2 regions of the Alsobacter sp. R-9 genome follow, and region 1 is predicted to be linked to the other one. Evidence: riboswitches for the same ligand, from Rfam matches in the RefSeq annotation. Region 1 holds a riboswitch; the other holds the start of a gene.

What was found. Region 1 has a riboswitch for thiamine pyrophosphate ahead of thiB (thiamine ABC transporter substrate binding subunit). Riboswitches for the same ligand answer to the same signal wherever they lie in the genome.
Region 2: linked by a shared signal. The riboswitch ahead of thiM (hydroxyethylthiazole kinase) and the one ahead of thiB (thiamine ABC transporter substrate binding subunit) in region 1 are both predicted to bind thiamine pyrophosphate.

What each region holds. Positions count from the first base shown of each region.
Region 1 covers NZ_JBTSWJ010000009.1:169,649-176,632, forward strand. Annotated here, with positions in the region: gene ACX9GQ_RS15880 (thiamine ABC transporter ATP-binding protein) at 1-539, opposite strand, end outside; gene ACX9GQ_RS15885 (ABC transporter permease subunit) at 526-2,091, opposite strand; gene thiB (thiamine ABC transporter substrate binding subunit) at 2,099-3,136, opposite strand; TPP riboswitch at 3,126-3,230, opposite strand; tRNA gene ACX9GQ_RS15895 (tRNA-Ala) at 3,370-3,445, opposite strand; gene ACX9GQ_RS15900 (YggT family protein) at 3,639-3,929, shown strand; gene ACX9GQ_RS15905 (DUF167 family protein) at 3,929-4,255, shown strand; gene folD (bifunctional methylenetetrahydrofolate dehydrogenase/methenyltetrahydrofolate cyclohydrolase FolD) at 4,285-5,175, shown strand; gene ACX9GQ_RS15915 (MaoC family dehydratase) at 5,272-6,327, shown strand; gene ACX9GQ_RS15920 (cysteine hydrolase family protein) at 6,359-6,970, shown strand.
Region 2 covers NZ_JBTSWJ010000012.1:146,587-153,570, forward strand. Annotated here, with positions in the region: gene ACX9GQ_RS19005 (M24 family metallopeptidase) at 1-263, shown strand, start outside; gene ACX9GQ_RS19010 (ABC transporter ATP-binding protein) at 235-1,224, opposite strand; gene ACX9GQ_RS19015 (ABC transporter ATP-binding protein) at 1,221-2,207, opposite strand; partial or broken gene ACX9GQ_RS19020 (ABC transporter permease) at 2,204-3,046, opposite strand; gene ACX9GQ_RS19025 (ABC transporter permease) at 3,082-4,071, opposite strand; gene thiE (thiamine phosphate synthase) at 4,296-4,943, opposite strand; gene thiM (hydroxyethylthiazole kinase) at 4,947-5,735, opposite strand; TPP riboswitch at 5,730-5,828, opposite strand; gene ACX9GQ_RS19040 (sensor domain-containing phosphodiesterase) at 5,986-6,984, shown strand, end outside.

The sequences.
Region 1 (6,984 bases):
CCGCGCTCGCGCCGCAGCTCATCGACGAGGTCGATCATGCCCCGGCGCAGGCCGGGGTCGAGCGCGGCGAACGCCTCGTCGAGAAGCAGCAGCGGGCGCCGCATGACGAGCGCGCGGGCCAACGCCACGCGCTGGCGCTCGCCGCCGGACAATTCGCCGGGACGCCGCCCACCGAACCCGTCGAGACCGACCCGGGCGAGCACCGCCGCGATCTCCTCCCGGTCCCCGGCGGTCAGCCGGAGGTCGGGCCGCAGGCCGAGCCCGACATTGTCCGCCGCGTCGAGGTGCGGGAACAGGTTCCAGTCCTGGAACAGCATGGAGACAGGCCGGCGGGCCGGCGGCAGGGCGTTCAGGTCCGCGCCGTCGAAGGTCATCGTGCCGGAGGCGACGGGCTCGAAGCCGGCGATGGCGGAGAGCAGGGTCGTCTTGCCGCCGCCCGACGGACCGACGAGCGCGCAGAGCTCGCCGCGCGGCACGCGCAGCGTGTAGACCCCGGTGAAGCCGGGGTAGGGAACGGTCAGCGCCTCAAGCGCGAGCATCGTCGGCCTCCGCACCGGCGGCCCAAGCCAGGACGAACACGAGCGCGGCCAGCAGCAGGGCCACGGCCGCCGCCTCGTCCATCCGGTAGGCGCCGAGCCGCTGGTACAGCAGCAGCGGCAGCGTGACGAGGTCCGGCCCGCCGAAGAAGGCGACGACGCCGAGGTCCCCCATCGAAAGCGCCGCGGCGGTCGCCAGCGCGCCGCGCAGGGGCCTCAGCAGGAACGGCCGGTCGACGATGCGCAGGCGGGCGAGCCCGCGGATGCCGAGGCCCGCGGCCAGCCGGCCGTAGCGCCGTTCCGCCAGCGCCAGGGGCGGCTCGACGAGGCGCATGGCGAAGGGCAGTGCCATCAGCGCGTTGACCACGACGACCATCGGCACCCCCATGGTCGCCACGTCGACATGGCCGCGCAGCACCACGAACAGGCCGGCGACGAGGGTGAAGGGCGGTACGGCCAGCGGTATGACCGCGACATGCCCGAAGGCGGCCGCGGTCGTGCCGTGCCGGGCCGAGCGCAGGTCGCGCCCGGCGAGCGCGAGGGCGACCGCAGCCGTGACGGCGAGGACCGCTGCCGTCGCGGCGATGGCGATGCTGGCGGCCGTCGCCCGCAGCACCTCGGCGTCGGCAAGGCTGCGAATCGCGCCGGCGCCGGTCGCGACCGAAAGGGCGAGCGGCGCGAGGAACAGCGTTCCGGCGACGAGCACCGCCGCGTCGGCGAGGCGAAGCGCGCCCGACGCCGCGTCCGGGCGCGCGACGCCGCGGCCGGCGCCGGCCGTCTCCCGCGTGCCGCGGTCCGAAAGGACGAAGAGAACCGTCAGCAGCAGGCCGATGGCGAGCTGAAGCCCCGAAAGAAGCGCCGCGCGGGCGAAGTCGGCGTCAAGCCGCAGGGCCTCGTAGATCGCCACCTCCAGCGTGGCGCGGTCCGGGCCGCCGCCGAGCGCCAGCACCGTGGCGAAGCTGGTGAAGCACAGCAGGAAGACGAGGACCGCGAGGGCCGGCGTCTCCCGCGCCAGCAGCGGCGCGTCGATGTGCCGGAACAGCGTGCGCGGCGGCAGGCCGAGGTGGCTGGCAAGCCGCCACGTCTCCGGCGGCTGCGCCTCCAGCGCGCGCAGGAACACCCGCGCGCAGAACGGCGCATTGAGGAACACGTGGGCGATGAGGATGCCGGGCAGGCCGTAGAGCCACTGGCCGGCCGGCAGGCCGAGGGCGCCGAGCGCGGTGCCCAGCCACCCCGAGCGTCCGTAGACGGTGACGACCGCGAACACCACCACCACGGCGGGCAGCGCCGTCGCCGTGCCGAGCAGGCCGACGAGCTGGCCGCGGCCGGGGAAGGCCCGGCGGCGGGCCAGCGCCAGCGCCAGGGCGGCGCCGGCGACGAGCGAAATCAGCGTGGAGAGACCCGCCTGCAGCGTCGAGAACAGCAGGATGCGGTGCAGCCACGGGCTGCCGAGGACCCGCAGGTCGAGCCCGTCGCCGGCGGACCAGAGGCCCGCCAGCCCCGTGCCGACGATCCCGACGACGGCCGCCGCGGCGACGAGGCCGGGACCGCGCACGGCGCGGTCAGCGCGCGGTGGCCGACAGCCACTCGTCGATCCACGCCCTGCGGTTGTCGCGCACGGTCGCGAAGTCGAGGAGCAGGCCCTTCGACGGCTTGGCGAGCCCCGCGAAGGACGCCGGCAGGCCGGCCGCCGGCGTGCGGGCCGGGTACATCCAGTTGCCCTCGGGCATCAGCTCCTGGAACCGCTCCGACGTGACGAAGTCGATGAAGCGGCCGGCGAGGTCCGCCTGCTTCGTCGTCCGCATGACGGCGGCGAGTTCCACCTGCAGGTAGTTCCCCTCGGCGAAGGCCGCGGCCTTGTACTGCTGCTTCTTCTCCACGGCGACGTGGTAGGCCGGCGAGGTGGTGTAGCTCAGCACCATGTCGGCCTCGCCCTTGAGAAACAGGCCGTAGGCCTCCGACCAGCCCTTGGTGAAGGTGACGATGCGCGGGCGCAGCTTCGCCCACGCGGCGGGCGCCTGCTCGCCGTAGACGTCCTTCATCCACAGCAGGAAGCCGAGGCCGGGCGCGCTGGTGCGCGGGTCCTGCACGATGATCCGCGGCCCGTCGGCACGTTCGACGAGCTCCTTCAGGCTCGCCGGCGGGGTCTTGAGCTTCGTCTCGTCGTAGACGAAGGCGAGGTAGCCCCAGTCGAACGGCACGAAGACGCGGCTCGACCACGCCACCGGCAGGTCGAGAGCAGGAATCGTGCGCCCGTGGGGGGCGAGGAGGCCGGTGGCCTCCGCGTCGCCGGCGAGGTTGGCGTCGAGGCCGAGCACGACGTCGGCCTTGGACGAGTCACCCTCGAGCTTCATGCGCGCGACGATGCCGCCGCTGTCGTCGGACGTCATCCAGGCGACCGTGCACCCGCAGGTCTCCTCGAAGCGCTCCTTCAGCGCCTTGCCCGGCCCGTACTTGCCCACGAAGGACGAGTAGGTGTGGACCGTGAGCGTGGGCTTGTCCTGCGCCGACGCCGCACCGGGCGCGACGGCCCACGCCACCAGCGCCGCAACCGCGGCGACGCGCGAAACAACAGACACAACTGTGGTGAGGTTCGTCATCCCTCAATCCCTCCGCCGGCATGACCCGGATCAGGTTCGTCGGGTTGGCACCATCGCCTCTCAGCTCGCCGCGCGAGCACCCCGTGAGCGAAGGCAGATGTAGCGGGGGGTGCGGCGGCGCGCAAGCGCCTGAGACGGGGTCGCAGATCGCGGCGTCACGCTCCGGCAGCAGGCCGGCAAGTCAGTCGTGATCGCATTTGGTGGAGGAGAAGGATGACCAGGTCGGCGGGACCTGGTGGAGCTGAGGGGATTCGAACCCCTGACCTCTGCAGTGCGATTGCAGCGCTCTCCCAACTGAGCTACAGCCCCCTTCCGGGTGCGCCCTCATAAGGCGGGCGGCGGCGGCGTGTCAATCGGCAAAGTCGGGGGCGCGCCGGGTCGGGGCGGCGACGCGTGCCGGACCGTTCCGGCCGTGGCCCGTTCGATGCATCCTCGCGATGCCTGCTTGTCCGCGGAAGGCGGCCCGGCTAAACCAAGGCCGCCTGTCCCGCCGGAGCCGTTCATGCGCGCCATCCTCGACGTCATCCTGCTCGCGCTCGACCTGTACACGTGGGTCATCATCGCGTCGGCGGTGCTGAGCTGGCTGATCGCCTTCAACGTGATCAACATGCGCAACGACTTCGTCCGCATGATCTACAACGGCGTCTACCAGCTCACCGAGCCGGTGCTGGCCCCGATCCGGCGGCGCCTGCCCAACATGGGCGGCCTCGACATCTCGCCCATCGTGCTGCTGCTGCTGATCTTCCTGATCCAGCGCGTGATCGGCTACTACATCTACCCCAACGTGTTCTGATGACCGACGCCGCGCACCCCTGGCAACCGCGAGCCGACGGAGGCCTGTCGGTCTGCGTGCGCCTGACGCCGCGCGGCGGGCGCGATGCGATCGAAGGCGTCGAGACGCTGTCCGACGGGCGGCGCGTGATCAAGGCCCGGGTGAAGGCGGTGCCGGAGGCCGGCAAGGCCAACGCGGCGCTCGCGCGCCTTCTCGCCGCCGCCTGCGGCGTCGCGGCGACGCAGGTGACGCTCTCGTCCGGTGCGACCGCCCGGGTCAAGTCCCTGCACGTCGAGGGCGATGCCGCCGCCCTCGCCGGCGCGCTGGCGCGCACGCTCGGGCTCTGAGCCCGCCCCCGCGGCATACGGAGGGCGCCATGGCCGCCACCATCATCGACGGCAAGGCCGTCGCCGCCGCGCTGCGCGGCCGCATTCGCGACCATGTTGACCGGCTCGCGAAGCAGGGCGTCATCCCGGGCCTCGCGGTGGTGCTCGTCGGCGAGGATCCCGCCAGCCAGGTCTATGTCCGCTCCAAGGCGAAGCAGACGGTGGAGGCCGGCATGCGCTCCATCGAGCACAAGCTGCCGGCCAGTACCGGCGAGGCGGAACTTCTGGCGCTGGTCGGCCGGCTCAACGCGGATCCCGCGGTCGACGGCATCCTCGTCCAGCTGCCGCTGCCCTCCCACATCGATGCCGCCCGCGTGATCGAGACGATCGACCCGGCCAAGGACGTCGACGGGTTCCACCCCGTCAACGCCGGACGGCTCGCCACGGGCACCGGCGGGCTCGTGCCCTGCACGCCGCTCGGCAGCCTGATGCTGCTGAAGACGGTGCGGCCGGATCTCTCCGGGCTGGAGGCCGTCGTCCTCGGCCGTTCGAACATCGTCGGCAAGCCGATGGCGCAGCTGCTGCTCGCGGAGAGCTGCACCGTGACGGTGGCGCATTCGCGCACCCGCGACCTGCCCTCCGTGGCCCGGCGGGGCGACATCCTCGTCGCCGCGGTGGGAAGGCCAGAGATGGTGAAGGGCGACTGGGTGAAGCCCGGCGCCATCGTCATCGACGTCGGCATCAACCGCATCCCGGCGCCGGAGCTCGGCGAGGGCAAGACGCGACTCGTCGGCGACGTCGACACCGCCGCGGCGATGGGCGTGGCGTCGGCGATCACGCCGGTTCCGGGGGGCGTCGGGCCGATGACCATCGCCTGCCTGCTCGCCAACACGCTGGGCGCCGCCTGCGCGCGACGGGGACTGCCCGCGCCGGCGCTCTAGTCTCCCCGTCTCCGCCGAAGGTCGGGCGCCGGCGCGCTTGCTGCACCGCAACGTTGCGGCCATGCTCCGCCTCCGGCGTGAATGGCGGAGGATCGCATGACCGCGAGCAAGACGAACCCCGGGCGTTTCTTCGAGGATTTCCGGCTCGGCGAGACGATCCAGCACGCGACGCCGCGCACCGTCACGACGGGTGACGTGGCGCTCTACACCGCGCTCTACGGCTCCCGCTTCGCCGTGCAGTCGTCCGATGCCTTCGCGCAGGCGATCGGCTATCCCCGCGCGCCAGTGGACGATCTGCTCGTGTTCCACGTCGTCTTCGGCAAGACGGTGCCCGACATCTCGCTCAACGCCGTGGCGAACCTTGGCTACGCCGGCGCGCGGTTCCTGGCGCCGGTCTATCCGGGCGACACGCTGCGATCGGTGTCGCAGGTGATCGGCCTGAAGGAGAACTCCAACCGGCAGACCGGCGTGGTCTATGTCCGCTCGACGGGCTTCAACCAGCATGGGACCGAGGTGCTCGACTATGTCCGCTGGGTGATGGTGCGCAAGCGCGAGCCGGGCCTGCCGGTGCTCGAGGAGCACGTGCCGACCCTGCCGCGCGTCGTCACGCCGGACGCGCTGGGCGATGCCTGCCCGGTGATCGACCCCACCGCCTGGGACGAGGATCTCTCGGGCTCGCCGTTCCGCTGGGCCCACTACGAGGTCGGCGAGCGGATCGACCACGTCGACGCGATGACGGTGGAGGAGGCGGAGCACCAGATCGCCACCCGCCTCTACCAGAACACCGCGAAGGCGCACTTCGACCAGCTCTCGCAGGGACAGAGCCGCTTCGGGCGTCGGCTGATCTATGGCGGACACGTGATCTCGCTCGCCCGGGCGCTGTCGTTCAACGGGCTCGGCAACGCCTTCCACGTCGCCGCGATCAACGGCGGGCGGCACGTCGCGCCGCTCTTCGCGGGCGGCACGGTGTCGGCGTGGAGCGAGGTCCTCGACAAGCAGGCGCTCGACGGGCGCGACGACGTGGGTGCGCTCAGGGTACGGCTCGTCGCCACGAAGGACCGGCCCTGCGCGGACTTCCCCCTCAAGGTCGGGGAGGAGTACGATCCGGCGGTCATCCTCGACCTCGACCTGTGGGTCCTGATCCCGATGTGAGCCCGCCGGCGCGGGCCTGTGGAGCCCGCCCGTGCGCATCCCGTCCGACACCGCCCTCCTCGTCGTCGACGTCCAGGGGGCGATCGACGATCCCCGCTGGGGCCGGCGGAACAATCCCGGTGCGGAGGCGGCCATCGCCGCGCTCATCGGCGCGTGGCGGGACGGCGGGTTCCCGGTGGTGCACGTCCGGCACGATTCCGTCGAGCCTGCCTCGCCCTACCGGCCGGGGCAGCCGCTGCACGCCTTCAAGCCCGAGGCGATGCCGCGCGAGGGCGAGGCGGTCGTCGGGAAGGCGACCGGGAGCGCCTTCGTCGGGACGGGGCTGGAGGAGCACCTCGACGGACTCGGCTGCACCACGCTCGTCGTGTGCGGCGTGCTGGCGCACAACTCCGTCGACACGACGGCGCGGCATGCCGGCTGCCTCGGCTACCGGGTCTTCGTCGTGTCCGATGCGTGCTGGTCGGTGGAGACGCGCGACCCAGCAGGGCGGACATGGCCGGCGGAGGACGTGCACGCGCTCGCCATGGCTCACCTCTCGGGCGAGTACGCGCGGGTGGTGACAGCGGCCGAAGCCGTGGCGGCCGCGCGGCTGACGGCGACCGTTCGCGGCTGGCGGCGGCAGCGGCGGGCGGCGCGGAGCTGATCCGCCCCCCTGCG
Region 2 (6,984 bases), on a different contig from region 1:
TGGACACGATCCGCCGCCATGGCGTCGCGGGCTATGCGCGCGGCCATTTCGGCCATGGGCTCGGGAACGACCCCTTCAGCGAGCAGTGGCCCTTCATCGCCGCCGACAGCGATGTCGCGGCAGAGGCGGGCATGGTGCTGGCCGTGGAGGCACCGCACTATGTGGACGGGCTCGGCGGGTTCATCATCGAGGACCAGGTGCTGGTCACGGCAACGGGCGTCGAGCGGATGACGCTCAGCCCGTACGACCTGCTCGCGTTGTAGCCGCCGCGACCGATCCCTCCGCTATCTCTCCGGACCGGTGGCAGGCGACGCGGTGGTCGTCCGTGAACGCCTGCAGTTCCGGCGCCTCGCTGCGGCATCGGTCGATCGCCAGCGGGCATCGCGGGTGGAAGCGGCATCCACGCGGCTGGTCGAGCGGGCTGGGCAGATCGCCGGCGACGGGCGCGGCGTGGCGCCGACGCGCGGGGTCCGGAACCGCCTCGATCAGGGCACTCGTGTAGGGGTGCAGCGGTCGGGAGAACAGCGTCGCGACCGGCGCGCTCTCGACGATGCGGCCGAGATACATGACGAGGACCCGGTCGGTGAAGTAGCGCACCACCGCGAGATCGTGGGAGACGAAGAGGTACGACAGGCCGAACTCCACCTTGAGGCGGGCCATCAGGTTGAGGATCTGGGCCTGCACGGACAGGTCGAGCGCCGACACCGGCTCGTCGCAGAGGATCAACTCCGGCCGCAGGATCAGGGCCCGCGCGATGCCGATGCGCTGGCGCTGCCCGCCGGAAAACTCGTGCGGGAACCGCCCCGCCGCCTCGGGCGGCAGGCCGACGAGCGACAGCATGCGCGCCACTTCGTCCCGCCGCTCCCGGGCGCTGCCGCGACCGTGCACGACAAGCGGCGCCTCGAGGATCGCCCCGACCCGGTGCCTCGGGTTGAGCGAGCCGAACGGGTCCTGGAAGATCATCTGCATCCGCCGGCGGAACGGCACCATTCGGCTGTCGGGGAGGCCGGCGATCTCCTGCTCGTCGACGAGCACGGACCCCGACGTGACCGGCGCCAGGCCCAGGATGGCCTTGGCGAGCGTCGACTTACCGCAGCCGGACTCGCCCACCAGCCCGACGGTCTCGCCGCGCCCGACGTCGAGATCGACGCCGTCGACGGCGCGCAGCAGTCCGCCTGGCGTGGCGTAGTGGGTCCTGAGGTCGCGGACGGCCAGGAGCGTCACCGGAGCACCTCCGCTCCGGCAAGCACGACGGGACACGCGACCTTTCCGCCATCGGGCAGGTCAACGAGGGGCGGGACCGCCTGGCGGCAGGATGGCAGCGCCCGGTCGCACCGCGGCGCGAAGGCACACCCCTGTCGTGGCGCGCCGGCGATGCTGCCGGGGATTTCTGCCAGCGGGGCCGAGCGATAGCCGCCCGCTCCGCCCAGGCGCGGCGAGGCAGCCGCGAGGCCGGCGGTGTAGGGGTGCCTGGGCCGGACGAAGATATCGGTCGCAGGACCTGCCTCGACCTGGCGGCCGGCATAGAGCACGGCGACGCGATCGGCCCACTGTGCCACGAGCCCGAGGTCGTGGGTGATCAGCAGGACGGCCATCGTCAGTTCGCGCCGCAGCCGGTCGATGAGGTCGAGAACCTGCGCCTGGATCGTGACGTCGAGGGCCGTCGTCGGCTCGTCGGCGATCAGGAGGTCGGGACCGCACGCCACCGCCATGGCGATCATGACGCGCTGGCGCAGGCCGCCGGAGAGGCGATGCGGAAACTCGTCCAGCCGGCGTTGCGGATCCGGCACCCTCACGAGGTCCAGCAGTTCTGCAGCCCTGCGTCGTGCTGCCGCCCGGCTCAATCCCTGGTGCAGGCGCAGCCCCTCGGCGATCTGGTCGCCGACGGTCATCACCGGGTTCAGAGACGTCATCGGTTCCTGGAACACCATGGCGACCCGACGACCCCGGATGCGACGCAGCGCGGGTTCCGGCAGCGAGGCGAGATCGTCGCCCGCGAGCTTCACGGATCCGGCGGCGATCCTGGCGCCGCGCGGCAGCAACTGCATGACGGCGAGGGCCGTGAGCGACTTTCCCGAGCCCGACTCACCGACGATGGCGAGTGTCTCACCCGGCATCACGTGGAACGACAGGCCGACGACCCTCGCTACCGGACCGAACGCGACAGTGAGGCCGTCGACCTCGAGGAGGGGCACCGTGCCGCTCATGCCTCCGGCTCCCGGGAGGCGAGGCGGGGATTGAACGCGTCGTTCAGCGCGTCGCCGAGCGTGTTGAGGGCCAGCACCGTGGCGACGATGGCGAGCCCGGGCACGGCGCTGAGATACCAGGCTGTCCGCAGCAGTTCGCGACCCGCGCCGATCATGCTGCCCCAGCTGACGACGTTGGGGTCGCTCAGGCCGAGGAAGGAGAGAGCAGACTCCATCAGGATCGCCGTGGCGACCAGCACCGACGAGCTGACGATGAGCGGTGGGAGCGCGTTGGGCAGGATCTCCTGCAGGATGATCCGGCCGTGCCCGTAGCCGAGGCTGCGGGCCGCCATGACGAAGTCCTTTCCCCTCAGGCTGCGGAACTCGGCCCGCACCAGCCGCGCCGTCGTCGGCCACGTCACGATGCCGATGGCGCCAACGACCGTGGCGAGCGAGGGCTGCGCGACCGCGACCAGCACGACGAGCAGCAGGAAGCTCGGCGGCGTCTGGAAGATCTCGATGATCTTGACCAGCACGAGGTCCACCCGGCCGCCGAAGTAGCCGGCCATGGCGCCGACGACGAGACCGATGGCGACACCGAGCACCATCGCCGCAACGCCGACGAGGAGCGAGACCCGCGCGCCCCATATCACGCCGGCGGCGACGTCGCGTCCCAGGCTGTCCGTGCCGAGAGGATAGGCCGGGTTCTGGAAGGGCCACAGCAGCGGGCGCGCCACCATGGCCAGCGGATCCTCCGGATAGAGCCATGGCGCGGCGACGGCCAGCGCGATGGCGACGGCGAGGAAGGCGAGGGAGGCGATACCTGCGGGATTGGCGAGAAGGGTTCGCCAGCCCGACCGCGTCGGGCGAAACACCGTGGGCACCGTGGTGTCGGTCATGCCGCATCCCCGATCCGGGGGTCGAGCCAAGCCTGCAGCAGATCGACGAGCATGTTCACGACGATCACCATGATCGAGGAGAGCAGCAGCACGCCGAGCAGCACGTTGAAGTCACGGCGCTGGACCGCCTCGAACGCGAGCCGGCCGAGGCCGGGCCAGGTGAAGACGGTCTCCACGACGACCGCGCCGCCGAGGATGCCGCCGATGTGGATGCCGGCCATCGTGGTCACGGGGATCAGCGCATTGCGCAGCACGTGGCGCACGGCCACGGCCGTCCCCGACAGTCCCTTGGCACGGGCGGTGCGGACGAAGTCCAGCTCGGAGACCTCCAGAACCGCCGCGCGGGTCAGACGCGCGTAGATCGCGACGTAGAAGAGACCGAGGGTCACGGCTGGCAGCACGAGGTGCCGGGCCCTGTCGATAACGAGATCGAGGCCGGTCATCCCCGACGCGATGGTTTCGCGTCCGCCGCTCGGCAGCCAGCCGAGCTTCACGGAAAACAGCACGATGAGCATCAGGCCGACCCAGAAGCCGGGCAGGGAGTAGAGCAGAAGCGCGACCAGCGACAGGACGCGGTCCGGCCAGCGGTTGGCCCGCAGCGCCATCACGCAGCCCGAAGCGATCCCGGCCACGAAGGCGAAGACCAGCGCCACGGCCATCAGGAGCAGCGTCGGCGGAAGCCGCTGCCAGATCAGGTCCGCGACCGGCATGTTGTAGCGGGGAGAGAAGCCCAGGCTGCCCTGCGCGAGGCCGGCGAGGTAGGCCTGCAGCTGGGCCAGGACCGGCAGATCGAGGCCGAAACGCGCCCGCAGCTGGCGCATCAGCTCCTCCGTGGCGGCGCCCGACTCCGCGGCGAGCACGTCCGCGGCGTCGCCCGGCGCCAGCTTCAGCAGGAAGAAGTTGAGCACCACGATCGCCAGGATGGTCGGGATCGCGGCCAGGAGGTTGCGTCGGACGCTGCGCAGGAGGCGCGCCTGTGAGGTCATGAAGGATGTCGTCGAACCACGGTCTCTGCGGAGCGGCAGTCTGCCGTGCCCGCTTCCGAACGCCAAGCCGGATCCGCGGACGCAGCGCGATCGGGCCTGCGGGGAGAAGAATGCCCTCTGAAGGTGCCGCGCTGGAGACGATCCGTTCTTTCGTGGCGTGTCGGCGCCGTGGAGACGTGGATCGAGCGGCCGCGCGAACCCGGGAAAAGGTGCTGATTCCGCTCTCAGGTCCGTGACCGCAGGGCCGCATCGACGGCGGTCCGGATATCGCGTGCCGCTGCACGAGGATCCGGACTCCCGGCGATGGCGGCGACCACGGCGAGGCCGTCCGCGCCGGCCCGGATGCACGGCTCCGCCGCGTCGGCCGTCATGCCGCCGATGGCGACGACGGGTCGCCGGGACAGTTGCACGCATCGCGCGAGGCCGGGGATGCCCATGGGCTCCGCCGCGTCCGGCTTGACGCCGCGGGAGACGACGGGACCCACGCCAAGGTGGTCGACGATGTCCCATGGAACGGACGCCATCTCGTCCGGGTGCGTGATCGAGAGACCGATGACGGCGTGTTCGCCCAGGATGGCGCGCGCTGCCGCGGGAGGCAGGTCGTCCTGGCCCACATGCACGCCGGCCGCGCCTGCCGCGAGCGCGACGTCCGGCCGGTCGTTGACGATCAACGGCACGCCCGTGCCGGCGAGCGCGGCGACGAGAGCGCGAGCCTGTTCCAGCAGCCGTCCCGCCTTGGCGGCAGGGTCGCGCAGCTGCACCAGCGTCGCGCCGCCTTGAACCGCCGCAAGCACGACGTCGACGAGTTCGCGCCCGGCGGTCAGAGGGGCGTCGGTGACGAAGTAGACCCTCAGGTCGACGTTGCGGGACACCGGTCAGGCCTCCGTGGAGATCGCGTGGAGGGCATCCAGCAGATGCACGGCAAAGCTTCCGGGTCCCTGCGCGGCGGCCGCGGCGCGCGTCGCCGCCGCCTTCATCAGGGACAGCGCCGCGACGGCACCATCCCGGGGGCCGGCCACGGCAAGGCACGCGCCGACGAGCGCGGTCGTGGCGCAGCCGGTTCCGGTCACGTCCTGGCTCATCGGATGGCCGCCGGTGATGCCGCTCACATCGTCGCCGGACACCACGTAGTCCGTCGCGCCGGTGATGGCGACCACGGCGCCCGAGCGCGCCGACAGCGACCTTGCCGCGGCCAGCGCCTCCTCGCTTCCGGCCGCCGAGTCGACGCCCCTTGGCCGGGCGCCGGAGACCCCGGCGAGCGCGATGATCTCGCTGGCGTTGCCGCGCACCACGGCAGGGCCCCTGTCCAGCAGTCCGGCGGCGACCCGGTTGCGATAGCCGGTCGCGCCGACGCCGACGGGGTCGAGCACCCACGGCACGCCTGCCTTCGCTGCAGCCGTCGCCGCCCGCTCCATGCCGGCCACGAAGCCGGCATCCAGCGTCCCGATGTTCACCACCAGTGCGCGCGAGAAGGCGACGAACTCCTCGACCTCCTCCACCGCATGAACCATCGCCGGGGAGGCGCCTGCGGCGAGGAGGACGTTGGCGGTGAAGTTCATCACCACGAAGTTCGTGATGTTGTGCACGAGCGGCCGCTCCGCGCGCACGGCGCGCAGGACGCCAGCCGAAGCCTCGGGCGACGGTTGCAGTTCCGGCAAAGTCATTGGTTTCGCCTCCCTCCGCCGGAATGACCCGGATCAGGTTCGATGGGTTCGGCCCGCTGCCGTCTCAGCCCGAAGGCACCCCAGGACGTCGGGACGGTAGGGCCGGCGCGGCAGCTGCGCAAGCGGTTTGCACGGCAGGCTTCGGGTGCGCCGGCCACCCCGCGGGACCCGGGGCGACCGGGGCTCGGCAACGGATTCGTCAGAGATTCCCGTCATACGATCGTCGTAACCGACGCCCGAGGTGCAACCCGTGCTGACTTCAGCCCTGAATGCCAAGGTGGACTCCCCCGAGGGGGTGCAGGTCGCCCTTGAGGCGATCCGCAAACACCTCGGCATGGAGGTCGCGTACATCTCGGAGTTCAGGGGCGACGAGACGGTGTTCCGGATGGTCGACGCCCCCGGCCTCGAGCACATGATCAAGCCCGGCGACCGGATGCCGCTGGACTCGGTCTATTGCCGGCACATCCTCGCCGGGCGCCTGCCCGAGTTGATGGCGGACACGTCGGACTACGACCTCGCACAGAGCATCCCGATCACGAAGAGCGTTCCCATCGGCGCGCACATGAGCGTCCCGATCCGGGGCAAGGACGGCACGCCTCTCGGGATGTTCTGCTGCCTCAGCCCCCATGCCAACGGCACGCTCAATCCACGGGACCTGCAGATCATGCGGGTCTTCGCCGATCTCGCCGCGGCCGAACTCACCCGTCAGGATGAGACGGAGACCACGGCGGCGCGCAAGCGCGAGGAGATCGCGGGAGTGATCTCGGCGCGCGCCTTCTCGATGGCCTACCAGCCGATCTGGAGCTTCAGCCAGCGCCAGCCGTCCGGCTTCGAGGCGCTCTGCCGGTTCCGCCCGGAGCCCTACCGGTCGCCGGACAAGTGGTTCGGCGAGGCGTTCGGTGTCGGCCTCGGCGTCGACCTCGAGATCGCCGTGCTGCGGTCCGGACTCGAAATCCTCCCCATGCTGCCCGAGCCGATCTACGTCTCAGTCAATGCCTCTCCCGAGACCGTGCTGAGCGGTCGGCTGGCCGAAGCCCTTTCCGGCGTTCCGGCTCGCCGGGTGGTGATCGAGGTGACGGAGCATGCCCCCGTCGGCGACTATGGTCAGCTGCTCGCGGCCCTCGCACCGCTCCGCGCCGCCGGCTTCCGGCTGGCCATCGACGACGCGGGGGCCGGCTATTCGGGGCTCCAGCACATCGTCCAACTGCAGCCCGACATCATCAAGCTCGACATGAGCCTGACCCGCTCG